3 regions of the Sphingobium fluminis genome follow, and region 1 is predicted to be linked to each of the others. Evidence: riboswitches for the same ligand, from Rfam matches in the RefSeq annotation. Region 1 holds a riboswitch; each other region holds the start of a gene.
What was found. A riboswitch is a leader RNA that binds a small molecule or an ion and turns the genes downstream of it on or off. The one in region 1 is predicted to bind cobalamin.

Region 1 (8,005 bases):
GGCAGGAACCGTAAAACAGCACTGCGCGCGCAGCATCGGGATAACGCGCCGCAAGCGCCCCTGCCATCGCGGCAGCGCGCGGATCGGCCGCCGCACCAAGCTCGGCGCTAACGAGAGCAAAAACGCTGTTCGGCATGTCCTGAGGGCGATTCACCTGCTCTCAGTGGCACAATGTAGCGTTCTACCAAATGCTATAATGATGGAATGGTCGGCCGATCCGTATCGATATTCATCTCAGGCTTCGAAACGGAAACCCTAAACGCCCCTATTCAAGTCTCTGGCTGGCGTCGATTACGATCCCGGGCCTGACTTGGGCAGCTCAAAAAGATGGATGTCTATCCCCAGAATGTGTCGCTGACCGATTCGCCGCTCGCTTACGTTGCGAACGCTGGGATCGGCGAATGTCCGATGGCGAACTCCTTCAGCCCACATTTTTTTAGCACCGCAACTCCCAATCGCCACACTACAGATAGTTGCTAATGCGAGTGACTTGCATCTTTGATGGCAGCTCATTATGGCGCGTTGATCACCCCGGAGACCTTTCATGCCTGTCCTACTATCGCTTCTCGCCACCGCCGCTGCATCCGCCCAACCCGCCGTCGTGCCCGGGGAGGTGCCTGGCGACGACCAGATCATAGTGACCGGCCAACGCACAGAGGGGCAGGATGATTATGCGGTCAAGAAGCAGACCACTACCATGCGCTTTTCCCTGTCTCAGCGGGAAACCCCCCAGTCGGTAAGCGTGGTTACGCGCGCGCAGATCGAAGATTTCAAACTCAACGACATCAACGATCTGTTGAAGACCGTGCCGGGCGTCCAGGTGCAGGCGCAGGAGACCGACCGGGTCTATTATTCGGCGCGCGGCTTCGACATCCAGACATTTCAGGTCGACGGCATCGGCTTGCCCTTCGCTTTCGAGGTGCAGACGGGATCGATCGATACGGCGATTTATGACCATATCGATGTGGTGCGAGGTGCACCGGGCCTTCTGTCTTCCACAGGCAACCCTTCTGCGGTGGTGAACTTCATCCGCAAGCGGCCGACCAAGATATTCCAGGCCAGCGGCAGCGCACAATATGGATCGTTCGATCATCTTCGCCTCGACGGAGACGTCAGCGTTCCGCTGACCAGTGACGGCAGCATTCGCGCGCGCGCTGTGGGTGCCTATCTCGACGAGGACAGCTATCTCGACCGTTACAAGCTGCGTCGGTGGACGGGCTATGGCATCGTCGAGGCCGACCTGGGTCTGCAGACGACGCTGACGGTGGGCTATGGCCATCAGGATCATCGGAGCCGCGGCGCGATGTGGGGCGCATTGCCGATCTACTATACCGACGGCACCCGGATCGATTTGCCCCGATCGGCCAATACCGGGCCTGACTGGGCCGGTTGGCGCGTGACCGACCGGCAGATATTCGGCGACATCGTCCATCATTTCAACGACGACTGGCATGCCAAGCTGACGGTCATTCGCCGCGCGATCAGCGAGGACGACACGCTTTTCTACGTCTATAACAACCCCAGCGCCGCCTTCCCGGACGGTATCGACCCGTCGCTCAGCGATCCGGCGGTTGGCGGCAATGTGCGCAGCTATCCGGGCGCGTTCCGGGCGCAGACCCGAAACCTCGCTATCGACGCGTATGTGGCGGGCAAAGTTTCACTGTTCGGCCGCCAGCATGACGTGATGCTGGGCGTCAACCGCAGCGCGCAACGCTATGTCCAGACATCCAGCTACGACTTCAGCACGGTCGGTGTCGAATTGCCGCTCGAAGACATTTTCAACGGCAGCTTCCCGAAGCCGAATTTCCCCGCCACCTATAACAGGGATTTCGCCCTGAGCGGCGACCGGAGGATCAGGCGCGAGACGGCCTATGGCCTGATCCGGTTCAGCGTCGCCGATCCGCTCAAGATCATGGTCGGCGGCAACCTCACCCATGCGACCAGCGACGGATTTTCTTATGGCACGATGATGCAATATGATCTGACCCGCTTCCTGCCCTTTGTCGGCGCGACGTTGGATCTCAACGACAATATCAGCGCCTATGCGAGCTTCGCGACGATCTTCAACCCGCAGACGCAGACCACCGTCACGCGGCAGTTGATCGACCCGATCAAGGGCGACAATATCGAGGGCGGGCTCAAGGGCGAATGGCTCGGCGGCCGCCTGAACGCCAGCCTCGTCATTTTCCAGGCGCGTCAGAAGAATACGGCGGAATCGGCGGGCTTCGACGCGACGATCGGGCAAACTGTCTATCGTGGCGTCGATGCCACGTCGCAAGGCATCGAGTTCGAATTTGCGGGCCAAATCCTGCCTGGCTTACAAGCTACCGGCGGCTATACGCTGATGCGCGTGCGGGGCGAGAATGATGAGCGGGTCCGTAGCTTTGTGCCGCGAAATCTGGGCCGACTGAATTTCACTTACTCACCACCCGCTTTGCCTGCGCTGAAAGTCGGTGCATCCTTCCAATATCAGAGCAAAATCTATCTGGAGCCCGGCACCGTGTCGGTAACGACGGGAGCCCCGATCAGGATTACCCAACCCCGATATGCGTTGCTGGATCTGCTCGCCAGCTATCGCATCACCGATAATCTTTCGCTCAGCGCCAATGTAAAAAACGTGACCAACGTCAAATATTTGACGGCGCTGAACTATGATCAGGGCTATTATGGCGCGCCACGCACGGTGCTGGGCACGATCAGCCTGAAATATTGAGTGGGAAACATGTCGCCAAGGTCGCGTCGTTGGATTCGCATAGCGCTGGCCGGTCCGGGCGCGATCCTTGTCGCGCTCGTCGTCATGGCGGGCATGGCGCTGTGGCTGCCGGGCGGCTCGGCAGGGATCGATAATATCGTTTTGCCGCTCATACTGGTTCCGCTGATCTGGACCGGGCTTTTCTTTCACGCCTGTCTGGATCGCCGGTTGGCACGCGTCGCGTTCATTTCCGTTGGCCTGTTCCTCGTCCATGCCGGATTGATCGCGCATAAATTTTTCGACGCACCGCCAGCGTCTGCGGAGACCCGTCCATGATTCACCTGCCCAAGGATGAAACCAAGGCGATGGTCGCGGTCCATGGCTGGTCGGGCATCCTGCTCGGCCTGTTGTTATATGCGGTGGTACTGACGGGCACGGCTGCCGTCTTTGCCGAGGAGATCGGCACCTGGTCGGCGGGCCATATGTCAAACCAGTCCGCTTTCGAGCGGCCCGTAGGCGCTGTGCTGCAAAAACTGGGCGCCGAAACACCGGCTAAATATCATGAAGGCGTCGACCTGTTCGAAGTCGACGATCATGACCTCGGGATATTTTTCCATCGGCATGAGATGGAGGGCGGCAAACTTATCAGTCGGGGCATTTTCTATACCATTGCCAAGGACGGGCGCGTGGCCAATCGCCAGGCCGCCACCGATGAAGATGTATTCGGCGCCCGCAACGACAATGCGCTCAGCGCCTTCCTCGTCGACACACATGTCCGACTGCATCTACCCAACCCCTGGGGCCTGCTGCTGACGGGCATGGTCGGCCTGTCGATGCTGATCGCGGCGGTTTCCGGACTTCTCATCCATCGCCATCTGTTCAAGGACATCTTTACGCTCCGGCACCATGCAAATCCTGTGCTCGTCAATCGGGACAAGCACAGCGTGGCTGGTACGTGGAGCCTGCCGTTCGCGTTCATCCTGGCCTTTACGGGCAGCTTCTTTTCATTCTTCGGAACCGTCGGCGTGCCGATCGTCGCGATGGCAGCGTTCGGCGGAAACCAGCAGGTCCTTCAGGAAACGGTTTTCGGTAATCCCGGAAAGCCAGACCCCCGCCCGGCCGCGATCGGCAATTTCGACCGCATCAGCAGCGATGCGCTGGCGCGCGCGGGCTCGGCGCCGACCTTTGTCGCGATCGAGAATTTCGGCCGCGCCGATGCGAAGGTGACGACCTACCATGCCCCTAAAAACGATGCCATCGCGCCTGTGACCCTGCTCTACAATGGCGCCCTTGCTCGCTTCGAGCGGATCAAGCCGCTGATCGGACCCAGGCCGTCGACCGGTGGCGCACTGGCTGCGCTGATGTACCCCCTCCACTTCGGCAATTTCGCGGGCCTGGTGTCGAAAGCAATCTGGTTCGGGCTGGGTTTTGCGATGTGCTACGTCACCTATACGGGCCTTTGCCTGTGGCTGTCCCGACGGCAAAATGCCCCGCGTTCGCTCGTCTGGCTGGAGCGCATGAATATGGTCGTGGGGCTGGGCCTCCCGTTCGCGCTCGCCTCGTCCGCCGCCGCTTTCCTCATAACCATGCCACTGAGGACGGCGATCTGGTGGACGCCTGCCGGATTCCTGATCGGCGCGGCCGTGACGATCGTTGCAGGCTGTGTCGCCCCCACCATTGCGCGGCTGAGCTGGATGCTTCGGTTCGGCACGGGCATGATGATGATCCTTCTCCCGCTGCTCAGGATTCTAAGTGGAGGGCCGTGCTGGTCCGCCGCCATGGCCACGCAGCAGCCGGTCATCATCAGCCTGGACATTGCCTTCATTCTCGCGGGCGGCTGGATACTGGCAAGGCTACGGGCTCGTCAGCCGTTCGACCGGCTCATGACCTTGCAGGCGGCTGAGTAGTGATCGATATCGCGGCCCCCGCATTGGCGCTTTCCACTGCCTGCATCCTTGCCGTCGCGCTCGGTGATCCCAAGCGACGTCGGTCAGCCCGGCTATCGGGCAACGGGCACCGCCCCGCCCAGCGCCGTCTGCTCACCGTCTGCGCACTACTACCGGGACTGTTTTGCATCGGGCATGGCGATCCCTCCGCGTTCCTCATCTGGCTGGGGGGCTGCGCGGTTGCGGGCTGGCTTATCGCAATCGCCTTTTCGCGCGCGGCCGCCTCGTGCAGACGCAACGGCTGAAGCATGAACGGATTAACGTGAAACCGGATCATACTTTGATTTCAGTCCCCCGGACGCCTTCCCCCCTTTTTGCCTAGCTGGCGCATCGTAATGCGGAACCGATGCCATTTCGGCCGTATCAGGCCGTTCGCGACCCCGATAAGGAGAGTCGGGTGACATGCTCTTCACATCCGATTATGACCTCGCGAAACGATAATGGCAGGAGAGACGCTGATGGCCGAACGGAAATCGACCTTGACCCCGGATTTCAGATCGAACGATCCCTACGCCTATCTCGCTGCGGTCGAAGGTTATGAATTGCCGCAGGAATGGGTCGACAATATGCCCGTACCCGAGCTCCATGCGACGCGCATTCTGGCGGGCTATGACGAAGAGGGGTATGCGCGCGCGGGGGCATTCATGTCGCCGATATTCCTCGATCCGGCCTATGGCCTGCTGACGATGGCAGAGCGCGAGTTCATCGGCGTCATCGTATCGTCGATCAACGCCTGCCCAACCTGCCTGCTCATCCACGGGCACAAGCTGGGCGAGGAAATAGGCGACCATGGCAGGGCGCGACGCATCGCGATCAACTATCGGACGGTGGAGTTGAGCGTTCAGGAGCGAGCCATCGCCGATTATTGCGTGAAGCTGACTCAACAGCCAGGCCGGATGGAGGCAGCCGACGTCCAGGCGCTTCGCGACGCGGGCCTGAGCGACGCCAGGATTTACTACGTGATCGAACTGATCGGCGTATTCAACCTGACCAACCGGATGACGTCGGGCTATGGCATGCGTCCAGATGATGATTTCCTCGCGGCCATCGCACCGGCAGCGGGATAGCGACCCCCGGTTGCGCATCGCGATAAAGTCGTTGGCCTTGTGCCCGAATCGCATTATGGGCCGGCGAAGTCGGGCATGTTGCCAGGCTAAGATCGCGCTGGTGCCCGTGAGGGCTTAAAACGGGAATGCGGTAAGAATGACTTCGCTCTGACGAATATGGTCATTCCAATCCGTGGCTGTCCCTGCAACTGTGAGCGGTGAGCAAGGTGCGCATATTCCGCCATTCAAAATGGCGGAAAGTCACTGGAACCCACGCATAAAAATGCGGGTTCCGGGAAGGCCGCATACCGAGCGACGACCCGCAAGCCAGGAGACCTGCCAGCGCACCGGTCGCTCTTTGTCATGGTCCAGGGAAAGGCCAGGGCACGGTTTCTCTCCGTCTGAGCGACGAACCCATGCGGCGGGGGCCGCATCGGTGCGTGGCTGTGGGCGAAAGGCGCCTGCCCCTGCCGGCACCGACCGTTCGTTCGCCCGCCGGCATCAGCCCGAGTCAGGCGTCAGCGGCACGCCCCCGCCAGACGTTGCTCAGGCGCAAGGGGGTATTGACCATGAAGACATCCATGTATCGCGCGCTGATGAGCAGCATTTTCCTGCTGCCGGCCAGCGGTTTCGCACAGGCGGCGCTCGCCGATGAGCCAAGCAAGGTGACCGACACAATCATTGTCACGGCCAGCCGTGGCGCAGGCGGCATTTCCACCGCGACGCTCGGATCCTCCGCCACTGTCATCCAGTCCGTCGATCTTGAAAATCGTCAGACCGTCATTCTGTCCGACGTGCTGCGCGATGTGCCGGGCATTTCGGTTAACCGGACCGGACCGGTCGGCGGCAAGACCCAGATCCGCATTCGCGGCGCAGAAGCAAACCACACGCTGGTGCTGATCGACGGCATCGAGGCGGCCGATCCTTATGCTGGCGAGTTCGACTTCGCGACCCTGACGTCCGATCCGGGCGCGCGGGTAGAAATCCTGCGCGGCGAACAGAGCGCGCTTTACGGATCGGACGCGATCGGCGGCGTCGTCAACTATATCACCGCCAGCGGCCGCGAGATGCCGGGCTTTGCGGCGCGGCTGGAAGGTGGGTCGTTCGACACCGTCAGTGGCGCGGTGCGCGGTGCGGGCGTCGTCGGCGACCTCGACTATGCCATTGGCGGTTCCTATTCGGGCATCGGCGGCTATGTCGTTGCGCCCGGCGGTTCGCGGGAGATCGGTTCGAAGATTGGCACCGTCCACGGCAAGCTTGGCTATCAGATCGGCCAGCTTACCCTGCGAGCGATCGCGCGCTACAATTATACCGACGCCGACCTGAACGATCAGGATTATTTCGCCACCGGCAATGCGATCGATTCCGGGGGCCGCTACACCAACAGCGCCTTCTACGCGCTCATCGGCGCCAATTACAGCACGCAGGATGGCCGCTGGACAACGGACCTGAGCGCCCAGCTCAACAATTCGCGCCGCCGCGCCTATGACGACAATGGTGTGGAAAATTTCGGCGACACCGGTCGCCGTCGCAAGGTCTCGCTCGCTTCGACACTCAAGCTCGGCGACGATACAGTCGTTCACGCGATCACCGGTGCGGTCGATTATGAGCGTGAGGAATTTCAGGGCACGTCGCTGTTCCTCTCCGGCCCCAACCCATTCCAGGACACGGACAATTGGGGCATCGTTGGTCAGTATCAGCTGACGGTCGGCGACCGGATCGGCGTGGGTGGATCGGTACGCAAGGATTTCAATAATCGCTTCCGCGATTCGGCCACCTGGCATGCGCAGGCAAGCTATCGCTTCGATTTCGGCACGCGCCTGCACGCGGCTGGCGGTACGGGCGTCAAGGCGCCCGACTTTTTCGACCTGTTTGGTTACTCGCCGACCAGCGGCTTTGTCGGCAACCCCGATTTGAAGCCTGAAAAGTCGACCGGCTGGGAAGTGGGAGCGGAACAATCCTTCCTGGACGGCAACGGCCGGATCGACGTCACCTACTTCAACGCCAAGTTACGCAACAAGCTCGCGAGCAGATTCATCCCCTTTTATACGGCGATCAACCTGCCCGGATCCTCCCCGCATGAGGGCATCGAAGTCTCGGCGAATTTCGCGCTTCCGGCTGGCTTCCGCTTCGACGGGTCCTACACCTATCTCGACGCGAAGGATGAAGGCGACAGCCGCCTTACGCGCCGGCCAAAAAATATCGGCAGCGCTAATCTCGCGTGGCACTCGCAGGACGATCGCTTCGGCGCGAATGTCACGGTGCGCTACAATGGCAAGGCGCTCGACACCAATTTCGCGACCTTCAATGTCGAGACGCTG
Region 2 (8,005 bases), on a different contig from region 1:
TAGTCGTCGTCGCGCCTGGCGCTGTCGCCACGCTCGGGCTGCAAGGCGAGCAACGCCTTGCCCGCGCGGAGGACCGAGAAGCGGAATGCCCCGTCGCTAACCGCGCCGTCCGTTTCCGGCTCGCCCCAGTTGGCGGCCAGATCGGCGCGCAGCGCGTCGGGCAACGCAACCAGCGCGGCGCGATAGGCGGGCAGCGGCCAGCTCAGATGCGCGCGCCCCAGACGCGTCGCGAGATCCGTCTCCGTGTCCGTTCCCCGGCGAAAGCCGGGGTCCAGGGCCGCGAGGCGCAGCTCTTCGGGACTCCTGGACCCGGGCTTTCGCCGGGGAACATCAGGGGAGACTGCGCAGTCATAGCCGGACTCCGCCAGATCGGCCAGAATCGCTTTCGCCGAAGCCAGTGCGTCCAGCCCGACGGCATGGGCCATCTGATATAGCTTACCGGGATAGGTCGACAGGATCAGCGCCACGCAGCGCTGCGCCACAGGCTTGCGGGCAAGCGCGATCCAGCCCGCAATCTTCGCCGTGATCGCTTCGATCCGTTCGGAGTCCGCGCGGTGGACGGTGCGAGCGAAACCGAGGTCGGGATCGCGCTCCCCCGCTTCCTTGAAGCTTGCCACCCCGGCAAAGATCCGCCCGTCGATCTCGGGCAGCACGACATGCATGGCAAGGTCGGCCGGCGATAGCCCGCGCGATGTCTCCGCCCAGCCGGCAGGGCTCGCGGTGGCGAGCGCGAGCTGAAATACCGGCACGCCCGCGCCGTCCAGTGGCGTTTCACCATTTTCGCCGCGCGCCGAAAAAGCAGTGGCGTTGACGATCGCGGCGGGGCCGAGGTTTCGCACCCAACGATCGACCCGTTCGCGCGCTTCGGGGGCCTTGAGCGACGGGGCGAAGATCGACAGCGCGTCGAACCCGCGTCGCTCGCACGCGGCGTGGAGCGCGGCGAACGGATCGAGATCATGCGCGGTCAGATAGGAGCGGTAGAAGATGATCAGCACCAGCGGCCGATCGGGATCGCGTGAAAAGGTTTCGGGATCGACCACGCCGAGCGCGGGATGCCAACCGCCGACCATCGGCAGCGGCGCATCCTCCACCGCCGACCCATCGATCAGCCCAGCCGCGCGCGCCAACTCGCCAAGCGCCGCCCACGCCGCCTCCGCCCCGCCCGCGTCGCACAGCCGCGCCAGCTCGCGCAATTCAGGCACGGCTACGGTCGATACCGCGTCCAGCCGCGCATCCTCAAAGCCATCGGCAGGCAGCACCGCCAGCGCGATGCCGCGCGAGCGCGCCAGCGCCTCTACCTGTTGCAGCCCATAGCTCCAATAGGGCGTGCCGCCGATCAGCCGGATCAGGATCGCCTTCGCGCCCGCCAGCGTGCGTTCGACATAGGTATCGACCGACAGCGGATGCGCCAGCGCCGCCAGATTGGCGAGCCTGAGCGTCGGAAAAGCCGCGTCAGCCGCGCGCGCCTGATGCCAAGCCGCCGCGAACGCCCCCAGATCGCTGTCCGAAAAGGACAGGACAACCAGATCCGCGGGCGATTGCCCAAGATCCTGCGGGACGGCATTTTCCTCCATCCCGTGCGTTTCGCGGAAGATGACGTGCATCGCGCGTTTTTATCCGAGCAGCGTCGCGCGAATGGCGTCGGCGTCGATATGGTCATGTTCGGCGATGACGACCATCGTGGTGCGCCGGGCTTCATCCGGTCGCCACGGCCGGTCATATTGGTGCCGCACCCGCGCGCCGACCGCCTGCACCAGCATCCGCATCGGCTTGCCCGCGACGGCGGCATAGCCCTTCACCCGCAGGATATTCTGCTCACGCGCCAACGACTCGATCCGCGCGGCCAGCGCGGCGGGATCGGCAATCTCGCCCCATTCGACCACGATGCTGTCGAAATCCTCATGCTCATGGTCGTCGTCGCCATCATGGTGCGACGGGCGCGCGGCGATATCATCCTCTGCGGCGGCGGAAAGGCCCAGGATCAGGTTCGGGTCGATCACGCCTTCGGTCAGCTCGATCACCGGCACGCGGCGCTGCGATTCCGCCGCGATGACCGCGCGCGCGGCGGCGACGCCCTCCGGCCCGGCAAGATCGACCTTGGTCAGCAACACCATGTCGGCGCAGGCGAGCTGGTCCTCGAACACTTCGGACAGCGGCGTTTCATGGTCGATGCCGGGATCAGCGGCGCGCTGCGCATCGAGTGCGGCGACATCCGGCGCGAACCGGCCCGCCGCGACCGCCTCCGCATCGGCGAGCGCCAGCACGCCGTCCACGGTGATCCTGCTGCGGATTGCGGGCCAGTCGAACGCCTTGAGCAGCGGCTTGGGCAGCGCCAGCCCTGAAGTTTCTATGAGGATATGGTCGGGGCGTGGGTCGAGCGCGAGCAGCGTTTCGACGGTCGGGATGAAATCGTCCGCCACCGTGCAGCAGATGCAGCCATTGGCCAGCTCGACGATATTTTCCGCCGGGCAGTCGGGGATCGCGCAGGCCGCCAATATGTCGCCATCAACGCCGAGCGAGCCGAATTCATTGACCACCACCGCCAGCCTGCGACCGCCGGCATTGCGGATCAGATGGCTGATGAGCGTGGTCTTGCCGGCGCCCAGAAAGCCGGTGACGATGGTGACCGGCACCTTTGACAGGTCGGACATGGAAACTCCCCGCGCGCCGGAGCGAGACTTAAGGCGGGGCTTGCCGGACAGGTCCGGTCGGCGCGCGACGACGGGCGGGCGCGACAGATCGCCCATAGCCACGCGACCGTGCAGCCCCAGCCGCACAGTTCGTCGCTCAGACGGAGAGTTACCGTGCCATGACCATCCCCTGGACCAAGGCAAGAGCGACCGGTGCGCCGGCAGGTCTCCTGGCTCGCGGGTCACAGCTTGATGCACGCCTTCCCGGACATGGCGCGATGCGCCGTCCAGTGACTGCCCCTCGAATGAGGAGCCTGTGCATCGCGCTATCCGCTTACAGTTGCAGGGACAGCCACGGATTGAGGCGCTTTGGAGCGCCCGCACCGCATTCCCGATTAAGCCCCGAAAGGGGCACCGGCGCGATCATGCAAAGGCCGGCTTCACCCGGTCCTTGCGCGCTCGCCCTAGATCAAAACCGCCCCCAAGCCAATGCTGTTTCGCCGCCTTGCCGGGTCAGCCCGCAGCGCCGATCCCCATGCACAGATATTTGATCTCCATATAATCGTCGAGGCCATGACGGGAGCCTTCGCGGCCAAGGCCCGACTGCTTGATGCCGCCAAAGGGGGCGACTTCGGTGGAAATGAGGCCGGTGTTGATGCCGACCATGCCCGCCTCCAGCGCTTCGGCGACGCGCCACACGCGGCCAAGGTCGCTGGCGTAGAAATAGCTCGCGAGCCCGAACTCGCTGTCATTGGCGAGGCGGATCGCGTCGGCCTCGTGCGTAAAGCGGATGATCCCCGCCAGCGGCCCGAACGTCTCCTCGCGCGCGAGTTTCATGTCCGGCGCGACATTCGCAATCACGGTGGGATCGAAATAGGTGCCGCCCCGGCTGCTACGATGCCCACCCGTCAACAGCGTCGCCCCGCCCTCCAGCGCGTCGGCGAGATGCTCCTCCACCTTCTCGACGGCCTTTTCGTCGATCAGCGGGCCGACGGCCGTCCCTTCGTCCATGCCATAGCCGACCTTGAGCGCCTTCACCCGGTCGACCAGCTTCGCGACGAAGGCATCATGGATGCCGTCCTGCACATAGAAGCGGTTGGTGCAGACGCAGGTCTGACCATTGTTGCGGAATTTTGAGATCATCGCGCCGTCGACCGCCGCGTCGACATCGGCGTCGTCGAACACGAGGAAGGGCGCGTTGCCGCCCAGTTCCATGCTGACCTTCTTGACCGTATCGGCACAGGCGCGCAGCAGCCCCCGGCCGGTTTCGGTCGATCCGGTGAAGCTGATCTTGCGCACGAGCGGATTGGCGGTGAGTTCGCCGCCGATCGCGCGCGCGGAGCCGGTGACGATGTTGACGACGCCTGCCGGAATGCCTGCCTGTTCAGCCAGCACGCCCAGCGCCAGCGCGGAATAGGGGGTCGCCGATGCCGGCTTGATGACGATGGTGCATCCCGCCGCCAGCGCCGGGGCGAGTTTGCGCGTGACCATCGCGGTCGGGAAATTCCATGGCGTGATCGCGCCCACCACGCCCACGCCCTGTTTCAGCACGACGATGCGCTGGTCGGCCGCGTGCGACGGCACGACCTCGCCATAGGCGCGCTTGCCTTCCTCGGCGAACCATTCGACAAAGCCCGCCCCATAAGCGATCTCTCCCTTCGCTTCGGCAAAGGGCTTGCCCTGTTCGCGGCTCAGCAATTCGCCCAGCGCATCCTGATGCTCCATCATCAGGTCGAACAGACGCCGCATCAGCTTCGCCCGGTCGCCCGCCGTGCGCGCACGCCAGCCGGGCAGCGCCGCCTGCGCCGCCGCGATCGCGCGCACCGTTTCCGCCTGCCCCATGTCGGGCACCGACCCCAGCCGCGCACCATTGCCGGGATCGGTCACGCCGATCACGCCGCCGGCATCGGCATCGCACCACTGCCCGTCGATATAGCATTGCTGGCGCAGGAAGTCGGTGTAAGTCATGATCGGGCAATCCTCCGGGAACCGGCGCTGGACGTACGCGCGCTGACGGGCCGAAACAATGCGCCGCCGTCGCGGCAATTACGGCCCTGCGGGCCGGATGTTCCCGCCGGACATCCCCGCTGGCCAGCGCGATCGGCGAAAAAGCGACCTCCCTTGACCGGGAGACCTTGCTCAACCCGTTGCCACCCGGCTAGCCAATGGTGGACAAACCAGGGGAGATGACGATGGAGAGTCCGCAATCGCCGGAAAAGGCCGGCGTCTTCGCGCCGCTCACCATTTCCACGTTCCGCAACATCTGGCTTGCAAGCCTCGTCTCCAACACCGGCGCGCTGATCCAGGGCGTCGGCGCGGCCTGGGTCATGACCGACATCTCGACGCCCGGCATGGTCGCGATGGTCCAGACCGCAACCTTCCTGCCGATCGCCCTGCTCGCCGTCCCGGCGGGCGCGATCGCCGACATGTACGACCGGCGCAAGGCGCAGATGGCGGCGCTCGGCTTTGCGGCCATCGGGGCACTCGTCCTGACATTGCTCTCGTTTGCGGGCTGGGTGACGCCCTGGATATTGCTCACCATGTGTTTCCTGATCGGTTGCGGCGTCGCGATCTATTCCCCCGCCTGGCAGTCCTCCCCCGGTGAGCAGGTGCCCCCTGCCCTGTTGCCGCAGGCGGTGGGGCTGAACGGGATCAGCTATAATATCGCGCGCAGCTTCGGCCCGGCGATCGGCGGCCTGATCGTCGCGACGGTGGGCGCTTCGGCCGCTTTCGCGGCCAGTTCGCTATGCTATGTCCCGATTCTGCTGGCGCTGTTTTTCTGGCGGCGCACGCCGCCGCCCGCCCGCCTCCCGCCGGAACGGCTGACCCGCGCGATGATGGGCGGTCTGCGCTATATCATCCATATGCAACCCGTCCGCACCGCTATCGCCCGATCGCTGATCAGCGGCATATTAGGTGCGGCCCTGTTGTCCCTGATGCCGCTCATCGCGCGGGACATGCTGGGGGGCAGCGCTCGTGTGTTCGGCCTGATGCTCGGCTTTTTCGGGATCGGCGCAGTCGGTGCGATCTTCATCCTCCAGCCGATCCGCAGGCAAGGCAATGAACGGGTAGCGGCCGGATGCAGCATCGCCGCGGCCGCGGCCGTCGCCGTGCTCGCGCTTAGTCACAGCCTCGCAATTTCTTCCCTCGCCCTGCTGGTCGCGGGTGCGGCGTGGATGATCCAGATGACGACGGTCAACATCGCGGTCCAGTTGTTCGTGCCGCGTTGGGTCACGGGCCGGGCGGTGGCGTTTCTGAACGCCACGATCGCAGGCGGCATCGCTCTCGGCGCTGTCATCTGGGGCATGGTGGCACAGGACCAGGGCACGCAGATCGCGCTGTTGGCCGCCGCCGTCTGCCATGCGCTTGCGCCGCTGATGGGCCTGATCCTGCCGATCGCCGATCGCGAGGATGCCGCCCGTACCCTCGACGAGCCGTTGGCGGACCCTGAAGTCAAGCTGGGCATCACCGGGCGCAGCGGCCCGATCGTCATCGAAATCCAGTATCGCGTGCCCGTGGGCCGGGCGCGCGAATTCTACGATCTGATGCGTCAGGTCCAGCGCATCCGCATCCGCAACGGCGCCTATGGCTGGTCGCTCGGTCGTAATATCAACGATCCCGAAAGATGGGTCGAACGCTATTCCAGTCCAACCTGGCATGACTATCTGCGCCAGCGCAATCGCTCGACCGTCGAGGAGATGAGCGTCCAGCAGCAGGCGTTCGCGTTTCTGGTCGGGGACAGCGAGGTCGCGGTCGAACGCTGGCTCGAACGGCCGTTCGGATCGGTTCGCTGGCGAGCGGAGTCCCCCGATCAGGGCAGCTTCGAGCTGCCCGTAGAGGGGTAGGTCGTACCAGAGCGGCAATGGTCCTTGCGGTCGCCGCAGAAGGCGGTCAGATATTCGCGCAGGCATCGCATGCATCGCGCAGCTTGCCACGGCGGGGTGTCGATCGTCATGAGGGAGTGAAGGATGGACTGGTTCGACCCTGCGGACGGGGGCATCACGCGACGGGGATTGCTGGCCGGGGCGGCCGCCGGTGCGGCGGGCCTTGCCGCTTCGCCGGCGCTTGGCCAGTCCATGGTCGACCTGCGCCTGCCCGGCGGCAATGGCGGCCGGCCGCTGACGACCGCCTTCCCGCAAAAAGGATCGATGATCCTGCAACGGATGCACCCGCCGCTGCTCGAAACCCCGATGAGCGTGTTCGATGGCGACGTCTTCACGCCCAATGACCGGTTTTTCGTGCGCTGGCATTGGGGCGATATCCCGACCGCGATCGACGTGAAGCGCTATCGCCTGCGCATCGGCGGGCATGTCGATCGACCGCTTTCGATCAGCATGGCGGACCTGCTGCGCATGCCCCGCATGGAACTGGCCGCCGTCAATCAATGCGCGGGCAATTCGCGCGGCCTGTTTCAGCCGCGCGTGCCGGGCGCGCAATGGGGCCATGGCGCGATGGGCAATGCGAAATGGCTCGGCGTGCCGCTCCGCCATGTGCTCGACCTGGCCGGCGTGAAAGCGGGCGCGGTGCAGGTTCGCTTCAACGGCGGCGACCAGGCCGTCCTCCCCGACGCGCCCGATTTCCGCAAGGCGCTCGATATCGATCATGCCCGCGATGGTGAGGTCATGATCGCCTTTGCCATGAACGGGGAACAGCTGCCGCTGCTCAACGGCTTCCCCTGCCGGCTGGTGGTGCCCGGCTGGTATTCGACCTACTGGATCAAGATACTCGACAGGATCGAGATATTGCCGCAGGTGGACGATGATTACTGGATGGCGAAAGCCTACCGGATACCGACCGCGCCCGGCGCCAATGTCGTGCCGGGAACCAAGGATTTTCCCACCACGCCGATCAACCGGATGATTCCCCGAAGCTGGATCACCAGTCTGGAGGAAGGACAGTCCGTCGGCCTTACTTCCGTTCTGCCCGTCGGCGGGATCGCGATGGGTGGTGACAGCGGCGTGGCCCGCGTCGACCTGTCGGCGGACGGCGGCAAAAGCTGGCACCGCGCCACGCTCGGGCCGGATCCGGGCAAATACAGCTTCCGCCGCTGGGACGCGCGCATTCCGGTTGCCGGGCCGGGGCAGGTTTCGCTGATGTCGCGCTGCTGGAATATGGCCGGCGTCGCGCAACCGGCCGACCCGATCTGGAACCCGGGCGGCTATATGCGGGGCAATATCGAAACCACCATGGTCAAAGTCGGCTGAGGATGCGTATGAGAACCCTCCCCTTCGCCGCTTTTGCGGTCTTTGGCGCCGCGGCGCTGGCCACTGCCCCGCCTCCCCATGTTCCAGCGAAGGATGTGAAGCTCAAGTCCGTCACGGTCGAGCTGCCCTTCGATGACAGCGGCTTTCCGGCCGGGCCGGACGCGGATATCG
Region 3 (8,005 bases), 480 kb from region 1:
CCGCCCTTGCGCAGCATCAGCCGCACGCGCGCGAGCAGTTCGGCGAAGGCGAAGGGCTTGACGAGATAGTCATCCGCCCCGGTATGAAGCCCGGCCACGCGATCGTCCGATGTGCCGAGCGCCGACAGGATGATGACGGGCGTATCGAGTTGAGCGGCGCGCAGCGCGGCCAGCACTGCCATGCCTTCCATCACCGGCAACATGCGGTCCAGCACGATCGCGTCATAGCTGCCGTCGCTCGCGAGGAACAGGCCATCGCGGCCGTCCCTAGCGCGATCGACGGTATAGCCTTCTTCCGTCAGGCCCTTGACGATGTAGGCCGCCATCGCCTCATCATCTTCGATCACCAGCACCTTATACGTCATCGGCCCCCGCCCTTGCCTGCGACGCTGCTATAGCGCGGGTAACCGTGCCTTGCCTATATCGATGGTGGGTAAGCCGGCGGGCCGCAGACGGCAACCGGCCTCGCCCACAAGCCGCAGGCCATCAGGTCCGCAGGCTGTCGGGCACGATCCCGCCATTTTCGGCAAGCTTTGCGACGACGGCCCGATGCAGCGCGATATTCTGTTCAGCACTGCCATCGGCAGCCGCATGCACGCCCAGTTCATCGGCCAGTTCCTTGCGGGCGGTCAGACCTGAATCAAGGTCGAGCAGTTTTAGAAGATCGACGATCGAGCTTTGATAATTGCCGCCGCCGCCTTTCATTTCCGCCATCGTTGCAAGGACAGCGCCAACGTCGACCGCGGCGGGCGGCGGCGCGGCGGGCGACGCGGAAGATGCCGGCGCCTGTGGCACTGGCGTCGGCCGCACGGGTGTCGGCCCGGTCGCCGTCGGGGCACTCGTCGGCGTTGGCGCGGCCTTGGCGTCGTGGTGGAAGATCTTGTCCATTATCTTGCCGAAAATGCCCATTGTCATACCCTTTCGAGATTGTAGGTCCGCGCGGCGATCACCGCCTGCTGAGGGAACGGAGGAGACAGATTAAAGGTCCCCGGAACGTCGATGCCCGTCGAATGTTCTGGGGAGGTCGGTGACGATGCCGAACGGGAGACAGACTATGAAGCGCAGCATCTTCGTCACGCTATCGGTAACCGCGCTCGCACTCGCCTCGTGTGGCAAGAAGGACGAACCGATCGCAAACAATGTCGGCGCCAACGCAGCAAGTCCTGTCGTTACCGAGGCGCCTGCTGCGCTGAGCGCCGGTCAGGTCTTCGCCAATGCGGCCGCCGCGAGCGACGCCTTCGAGATCGAAAGCTCCAGGCTCGCCGCGACGAGCGCCGCCTCCGCGTCGACCAAGGCTTTCGCCCAGTCGATGATCAAGGGCCATACCGACTCCACGGCTAAACTGAAGAAGGCAGCGGCAGAGGCGACCCCGCCGCTCACGCCTGACCCGACCCTGGCGGGCGAACAGTTGCAGACGCTTGAGGCGCTCAAGGGCAAGGAGGGCGCTGCATTCGACGCCGCTTATGCCGACGCCCAGACCAAGGCCCATGAAATGACGCTGACGACCCTGCGCGATTATGCGACCGCCGGGGATGTGCCGTCGCTCAAGGCATTCGCCGCGGCCATGGTCCCGATCGTCACGGCGCATGTGAATATGGCGAAAGGCCTGGGGCGCTAAAGACCACAGAGAAAAGCTCGTCCGGCAGCGACACGGCCGCCGGACGAGTAATCACATTCAGGCGATTTCGGTTTCCGCCTTCGCCTTGGGCTTGCGACCGCGTGGCGCTGGCGCCTTGGCGACGGCTTCGGCGACAGCCGGTTCGCGCTTGCGGCCAAGGCCGATCTTGTGCGCCAGTTCCTTGCGCTGCGCCGCGTAGTTGGGCGCCACCATCGGGTAGTCCGAAGGTAGGTTCCACTTGGTCCGGTAATCGGCAGGCGTCATCTGATAAGTGGTCATCAGATACCGCTTGAGCATCTTCAACTTCTTTCCGTCTTCAAGGCAAACGATATAGTCTGGCTTGACGGAAGCGCGGACAGAAACAGCAGGCTCCTGTACCACGGCCGGTACTTCGGCGGGGCTGGCGAGCCCGGTCAATGCCGCGTGCACGCTGGAAATCAGCGCCGAAACATCGCCCACGCTGACCGAATTGTTCGAGACATGGGCCGAAACGATGTCAGCCGTAAGGGTAACGAGGGTATCTTGTGCGAGTTCGGTGTCGGACATGCGACCTGTCTTTCTGTGATTATGGAAGAGGATTGCCACAAGTGGGATGACAATTACGACTGTACATAGGCGTGACGGGCGCAATGTTCAAACCGCTATTATTTCCTCAGCGAGGCGTTAATCGACCTGGCCCCGCCATCATCGCCTCCAATCGCTGGCGCCTTCCGTCATAACCACACTTTCAGCGGCATCGCCCACAATTTGCAATCGCGGCGTTCCGGCATCGTGAACACTTTATCGGCGGCGGGGCAATCCGCTGCGCCCGCCGGCAATTTCATGATAAGGGGCTCCCAAGGGAGTATAGTTTTGGACGATGCAGACCATGGAGCGGCGAATGTCGAGCAGTTGCTCGATACCCCCGGACTTGCCGATGCGCTGGAAAGCGATCGGTTCAAGCAATTTCTCGACCATATGCCGGTGGCGATTGCCGTTTCGGAACTGTTGCCCGAAGAGCGCATAACCTACGCCAATCTGGAGTTCGAACGGCTGACGGGTCAGTCCGCATCCGAACTGGAAGGTAAAAACTGGCAAGCCCTGCCAGGTGTAGCGTCCGCCCCCGACGATGACCGGCCACTGAGCGAGGCCGTGGAGGCCGATGAGGAATATGTCGGGACCTTCTCGATCAGCCTCGACGGGCAGACCGTCAATGTCGATGCATGGTCCAATACCATCGAAGACGACAGCGGCGAACCGAGTTTCCGATTGGTCGCTCTTGCCAGGACGGGGCAGGGATTGCGCAACGACGAGGAGATGGTTCGCCAGTCATTGCGGGACAAGGATACATTGCTGTTCGAATTGCAGCACCGGGTAAAGAACAACCTTCAGATGATCACGGCGCTCATCCGCATGGAAGCGCGTAATGTCTCCGATCAGGAGACCGGGGAACGGTTCGATCGCCTTGCCGGCCGGATCAATTCGCTCGCTCTGTTGTATCGCTCGCTATCGATCGAGGGTCAGGGCGACACAATCGATCTGGGCGTGTATCTAAGCCAGATCGCGTCCGCAGTCATTCAGGCGCATGCGCCCGAAGGCATCCGGCTCGACCTGAAGATCGACACCTGGCCAGTCGCGCTGGACGTTGCCATGCCCGCAGGCCTGGTCGTCAACGAATTGCTGACCAACAGCCTCAAACATGCTTTTCCCAACGATGAAGGCGGCACCATCACCCTGCACAGCCTGGTCGACGAGACCGGATGCCGGGTGACCGTGGCCGACGACGGCGTCGGCCTCGCCGATGGCATGACCTGGCCCAAGCCGGGAAAGCTCGGCGCAGTGATCGCGCAATCCCTGCGCCAGAATGCGAAAGCCGACTGGACGGTCACTTCCCGTCCCGGAAGCGGCATGCGGGTCGACATTTTCTTTGCAAGGAAAGATGCCGCGCCGAAGTGACCGTTAGAATAGATGATGGACGATCAGCGCCATCACGCTTTGGGCCAGGAGCATTCGCGGCCAGCGCGAGAGCTACTTGCGAACCGCCCGCCTGCCCGCTATCGGAGCGTTGTTCGGGGCAGCAATGGCCCGGACATGATCGCGCCGGTGCCTTGAAAGAGGCTTAAAAGGGAACGCGGTGCGGATGGTTTACGCCATCCAACTCCGAGGCTGTCCCTGCAACTGTAAGCGGTGAGTGCGATGCATATCGCTTTCTCCAGACCGGAGGAAGCAGCCACTGGGCCGGACGCTAAGTCATGCGAGGCCTGGGAAGGCCGTGCGTCCTGCTATGACCCGTGAGCCAGGAGACCTGCCAGCGTCTGGTCGCTCTTGCCCGGTCCAGGGGTTGGTCACGGCACGGTATCTTTCCGTTTGAGCGACGAACGGGCGGTGGGGGCCGCATCGGTTCGCGTGGCGGTCGCCTCGGCGTCCGGCTGTCTGCGCGCGCCGACCGTCGTTGGCGGCACGTCTCCACCCTAGTGTCGCGTGACGCCGGGAAGACATGCAATGGAATGGAAGACCATAGGATTTTTGCTGGCGACGGGGCTTGCCGCAACGACGACGCAACAGGCGCGCGCGGATAGCGCGGATAGCGCCGCCGAAAGTTCGACAGACATCATCGTTTCGGGGGTCCGGCCGGGTGCGCTGTTGCAAGAAACATCGACCGGATCGCGACTGGGACTGACCGCGCTCGAAATGCCGGCCAGCGTCACGCGGATCGACGGCGATTCGATCCGCGCGCGCGGCGATCTCGATATTCTATCGGCCGTTGTCCGCGCGCCGGGCGTCACATCCTCGGCGAATCCCGGCAATGGCGGCACAGCTCTGGCGCTTCGCGGCTTTTCGGGTCAAGGCTCGGTGCTTCAGCTCGTCGACGGGGTTCGGCTTTTCCCGGTCGCGGGCACGATCACCTTTCCGACCGATCCGTGGAATGTCGACCGGATCGAATTGTTGAGCGGCCCCGCATCGGTCCTGTATGGCCAAGGCGCGCTGGGCGGCGCGGTCAATATCATCACCCGGTCGCCCAATGCCGAACGCACGCAATTCGACGCCGAGGCCGGCTATGGATCGCAGAACAGCTGGCGCGCGGCGGCAGGGGTCGGCGGCCCGTTGAACGAGCAGTTTTCCTATCGGATCGACGCCAGCTATCGGGAATCGGACGGCTATGTCGATCGTGGCCATTCCAAAAGCCTCGCGCTTTCGGGCGCGCTGCGCTTCCGGCCGAATGAGAATTTCTCGCTCACCCTGCGCAACGATTATGGCAATCAGCGGCCGATGGAATATTTCGGCACGCCGCTGATCGACGGCAAGCTGGTGAAGGGCAACCAGCGGCGTAACTATAATGTCGCCGACGCGAGCCTGCACTATCGCGACAACCGGACTTCGCTGACGGCGGACTGGACGGTGGCGGAAGGCATCACCCTGTCCAATGCCGCCTACCGCCTGACGAGCAAGCGGTTGTTCAGGAATCTGGAAAGCTATTTCTACAATGGCGGCACCGGGCAGATCGACCGGATGGACAATTACGGCATCGTCCATGACCAGACCCAATATGGCGATCAGGCAACCGTGCGCATCAACAGACCGATCGCGGGCCTCAAAAATGATCTGGTCGTGGGATTCGACGCCAATCTGATCAAGCTGACCTATTCCAATGATTTCGGGTCGGACCCGCAGGAGGATATGGTCGATCCCTTCGCCTTCGATCCGGGCCTGTTCTTCGACACGCAGGGGATCGCGCCGCGCTATCGCACGCGGACGAACGAATATAGCATCTTCGCCGAAGACCGGCTGGCGCTGACCGACCAGCTTTCGCTGGTTGCGGGCATCCGGCACGAGCGCGACAAGGTGCAGCGCCGGAACATCGTCTATAATCCCGACGGCAGCACGAGCGAGGTCAACGCCTTCCCGCTGGGCGCGACGAACCGGAAGTTCCGCAACACGACATGGCGGATCGGCGGCGTTTATCAGCCAACATCGAATATCTCGCTCTATGGCCAATATTCGACCGGGGTCGATCCGCTCGGCACGCTGACGACCTTTACGACGAACAAGGCGCAGTTCGTCTTTACCAACGCCACCGGCGATCAGGTCGAAGCTGGGATCAAGGCGGTGTTCCTGGACGGACGAGGCAGCGCGACGCTGGCGGCATACCGCATAGTCAAGAAAAAGCTGGTGGCCCAACGCACCATGTCCAGCCCGATAGAGCAGATCGGCCAGCGTTCGGCCAAGGGCATCGAGGCGTCGCTGACGCTGCAACTGACCGACCGCCTGGGCTTTGACGCCAACGGCACGGTGCTGGATGCCGACTATGACGACTTCATCAGCGGCGGCACCAGCTACACCGGCAACACCCCGCCCAATGTCCCCGAAGTCTCGGCCAATCTGTCGCTCTACTGGACGCCGGTCGACCGGCTGCGCGCCACGGCGAGCCTGCGCTATGTCGGCCGGACCTTCTCGGACAATGCCAACGACTATCGCGTGCCGGGCTATGCGGTCGCCGATGCGGGGCTGACCTATGAACTGACCCCCAATCTGGGCGTAAACCTGCGGGTCTATAATCTGTTCGACAAGGATTATGCGACCACCACCTATAATGACGAGCAGTGGATTTTGGGCCGTCCGCGCTCCATCGACGTCTCGGTGACCGCGCATTTCTGATGCGCTTACCCGGTGGCGGCATCGCGGCAAGCGGTGGCTGTATCTGACCCATCGCTGGCTGGGCATCTCCACATGCCTGTTGCTGGCGATGTGGTTCCTGTCGGGCATCGTCATGATGTATGTGCCTTTCCCGTCGCTGACCAAGGCCGATCGGCTGGCGGGATTGGCACCGATCGACTGGAACCAGGTGCATGGGATCGTTCGGGCCGATGCCGCATTGCAGCAGGGGCCGAACGGTCCGGTTTGGCTCGGCAGCAGCGTTTCTTCGGCATCGACCGGCCTTGCCGTAGGTCCTGTCGATGCCCGCCGCGCCGGGGATATCGCCACTGCGTTCGGCAACGCGCCGGCTTCCGATATCGAACGCGTCCAGCGTGACCAATGGACGGTCGCGGGCAGCTTCGACCGCTATCGGCCATTGTGGAAGGTGACGCTCCACCGCCCCGACGGGCTGACCCTGTATGTCGCGTCGACCACCGGAACCGTGGTGCTCGACACCAACAGGACGGAACGGTTCTGGAACTGGGTCGGGTCCGTCCCGCACTGGATCTACCCCACGGTCCTGCGCCAGCACCAGCCGCTGTGGCGACAGGTCGTCCTTTGTACATCGGGCGCGGGCATCGTCGGCGCGGTCAGCGGCATGTGGATCGGCGTCCTGCGCATGCGGCTGCGCCGCCGCTACAAGGGCGGGCGCGTATCGCCCTATCGCGGCTGGCAATGGTGGCATCATCTCATGGGGCTGTTCGGCGGCACGATGCTGGTCCTGTGGATCGCCAGCGGCTGGCTGTCCGTCGATCCCAATCGCTGGTTCGCATCTAAGGGCCTCGGCGACGCCGGCCTTGCCGCCTATGCCGCGGCGGGCATGGCGCCCGTGATCGACTGGGCGCGCTTAAGCGCTACACAACAGGCGACCGGGGCGCGCCAGATGCGGATGATCTGGACCGATGGCACCCCCTTGCTGCTGCTGTCGCGACCGGGACTTCAGGAAGCCATCCTCGACGCACGGAACCTGAAGCCGGCGAAGTTAGACCCCCGCCGCCTGACACGGGCAGCGGAAAGACTTCTCCCCGGCGCGCGCATCGAAGCGGTGGACCGGCTCACCCGAACCGATTCCTATTGGTACGCAGCCAAGGGCGATGTCGAATTGCCCGTTTTACGCGTCCGCTTCGCCGACAGCGCGAAAAGCTGGGTCCATATCAGTCCGCGCACGGGCGCGGTGCTCGGCGATCTGGATGCGCGCCGCCGCCTCTATCGCTGGCTGTTCGACGGGCTGCATCGCTGGGATTTCGGACCCTTGCTGAACCGGCGGCCCTTGTGGGACATCTGGATGCTGGGCTGGCTCACGGCCGGCGTCGTCCTGTCCATCAGCGGCGTCGTGATCGGTGTCCGCAGGATGCGAAAGCGGCGGCGACGCTGAACCGCCTCCCTCTCGCACCAGCGGAATATGATCAAGCGGCCGTGTATCGCCTCAAACCCCGGTGGCGACCGGCGGACGGATCACCAGTTCCTGGATGTTGATGTCGATGGGCTGTTCCAGCACATAGGCGACCGCATTCGCCAGATGGACCGGATCGGACACGAGCCGATGGGCGCCCGCCCCATCCGGACCGATGCCCTGCTGAACAAAGCTCTGCTGCACGGTGGCGAGCTGTTCGGCCTGGAATCCGCGCGCCAGTTGGGTCGCAAAGCCGCCGGGAACGATGGTCGTCACCCGGATATCGTCCTGCTCGGTCTCACCGCGCAGGCTGGCGGTGA

Region 2: linked by a shared signal. The riboswitch ahead of cobW (cobalamin biosynthesis protein CobW) and the one ahead of WG907_RS05755 (TonB-dependent receptor plug domain-containing protein) in region 1 are both predicted to bind cobalamin.
Region 3: linked by a shared signal. The riboswitch ahead of WG907_RS03060 (TonB-dependent receptor) and the one ahead of WG907_RS05755 (TonB-dependent receptor plug domain-containing protein) in region 1 are both predicted to bind cobalamin.

The regions. Positions count from the first base shown of each region.
Region 1 covers NZ_JBBJUK010000001.1:1,100,052-1,108,056, reverse strand. The annotation lists gene WG907_RS05785 (hypothetical protein) at 1-136, opposite strand, end outside; gene WG907_RS05780 (TonB-dependent siderophore receptor) at 545-2,713, shown strand; gene WG907_RS05775 (hypothetical protein) at 2,723-3,028, shown strand; gene WG907_RS05770 (PepSY-associated TM helix domain-containing protein) at 3,025-4,599, shown strand; gene WG907_RS05765 (hypothetical protein) at 4,599-4,883, shown strand; gene WG907_RS05760 (peroxidase-related enzyme) at 5,097-5,705, shown strand; cobalamin riboswitch at 5,787-6,042, shown strand; gene WG907_RS05755 (TonB-dependent receptor plug domain-containing protein) at 6,254-8,005, shown strand, end outside.
Region 2 covers NZ_JBBJUK010000005.1:215,523-223,527, reverse strand. The annotation lists gene cobN (cobaltochelatase subunit CobN) at 1-1,604, opposite strand, end outside; gene cobW (cobalamin biosynthesis protein CobW) at 1,614-2,651, opposite strand; cobalamin riboswitch at 2,834-3,064, opposite strand; gene WG907_RS14515 (NAD-dependent succinate-semialdehyde dehydrogenase) at 3,144-4,598, opposite strand; gene WG907_RS14510 (MFS transporter) at 4,823-6,475, shown strand; gene WG907_RS14505 (molybdopterin-dependent oxidoreductase) at 6,599-7,834, shown strand; gene WG907_RS14500 (hypothetical protein) at 7,843-8,005, shown strand, end outside.
Region 3 covers NZ_JBBJUK010000001.1:620,861-628,865, reverse strand. The annotation lists gene WG907_RS03085 (winged helix-turn-helix domain-containing protein) at 1-365, opposite strand, end outside; gene WG907_RS03080 (DUF3597 domain-containing protein) at 487-909, opposite strand; gene WG907_RS03075 (DUF4142 domain-containing protein) at 1,055-1,618, shown strand; gene WG907_RS03070 (Ros/MucR family transcriptional regulator) at 1,676-2,164, opposite strand; gene WG907_RS03065 (sensor histidine kinase) at 2,471-3,553, shown strand; cobalamin riboswitch at 3,682-3,924, shown strand; gene WG907_RS03060 (TonB-dependent receptor) at 4,100-6,253, shown strand; gene WG907_RS03055 (PepSY-associated transmembrane domain-containing protein) at 6,342-7,667, shown strand; gene WG907_RS03050 (SDR family oxidoreductase) at 7,719-8,005, opposite strand, start outside.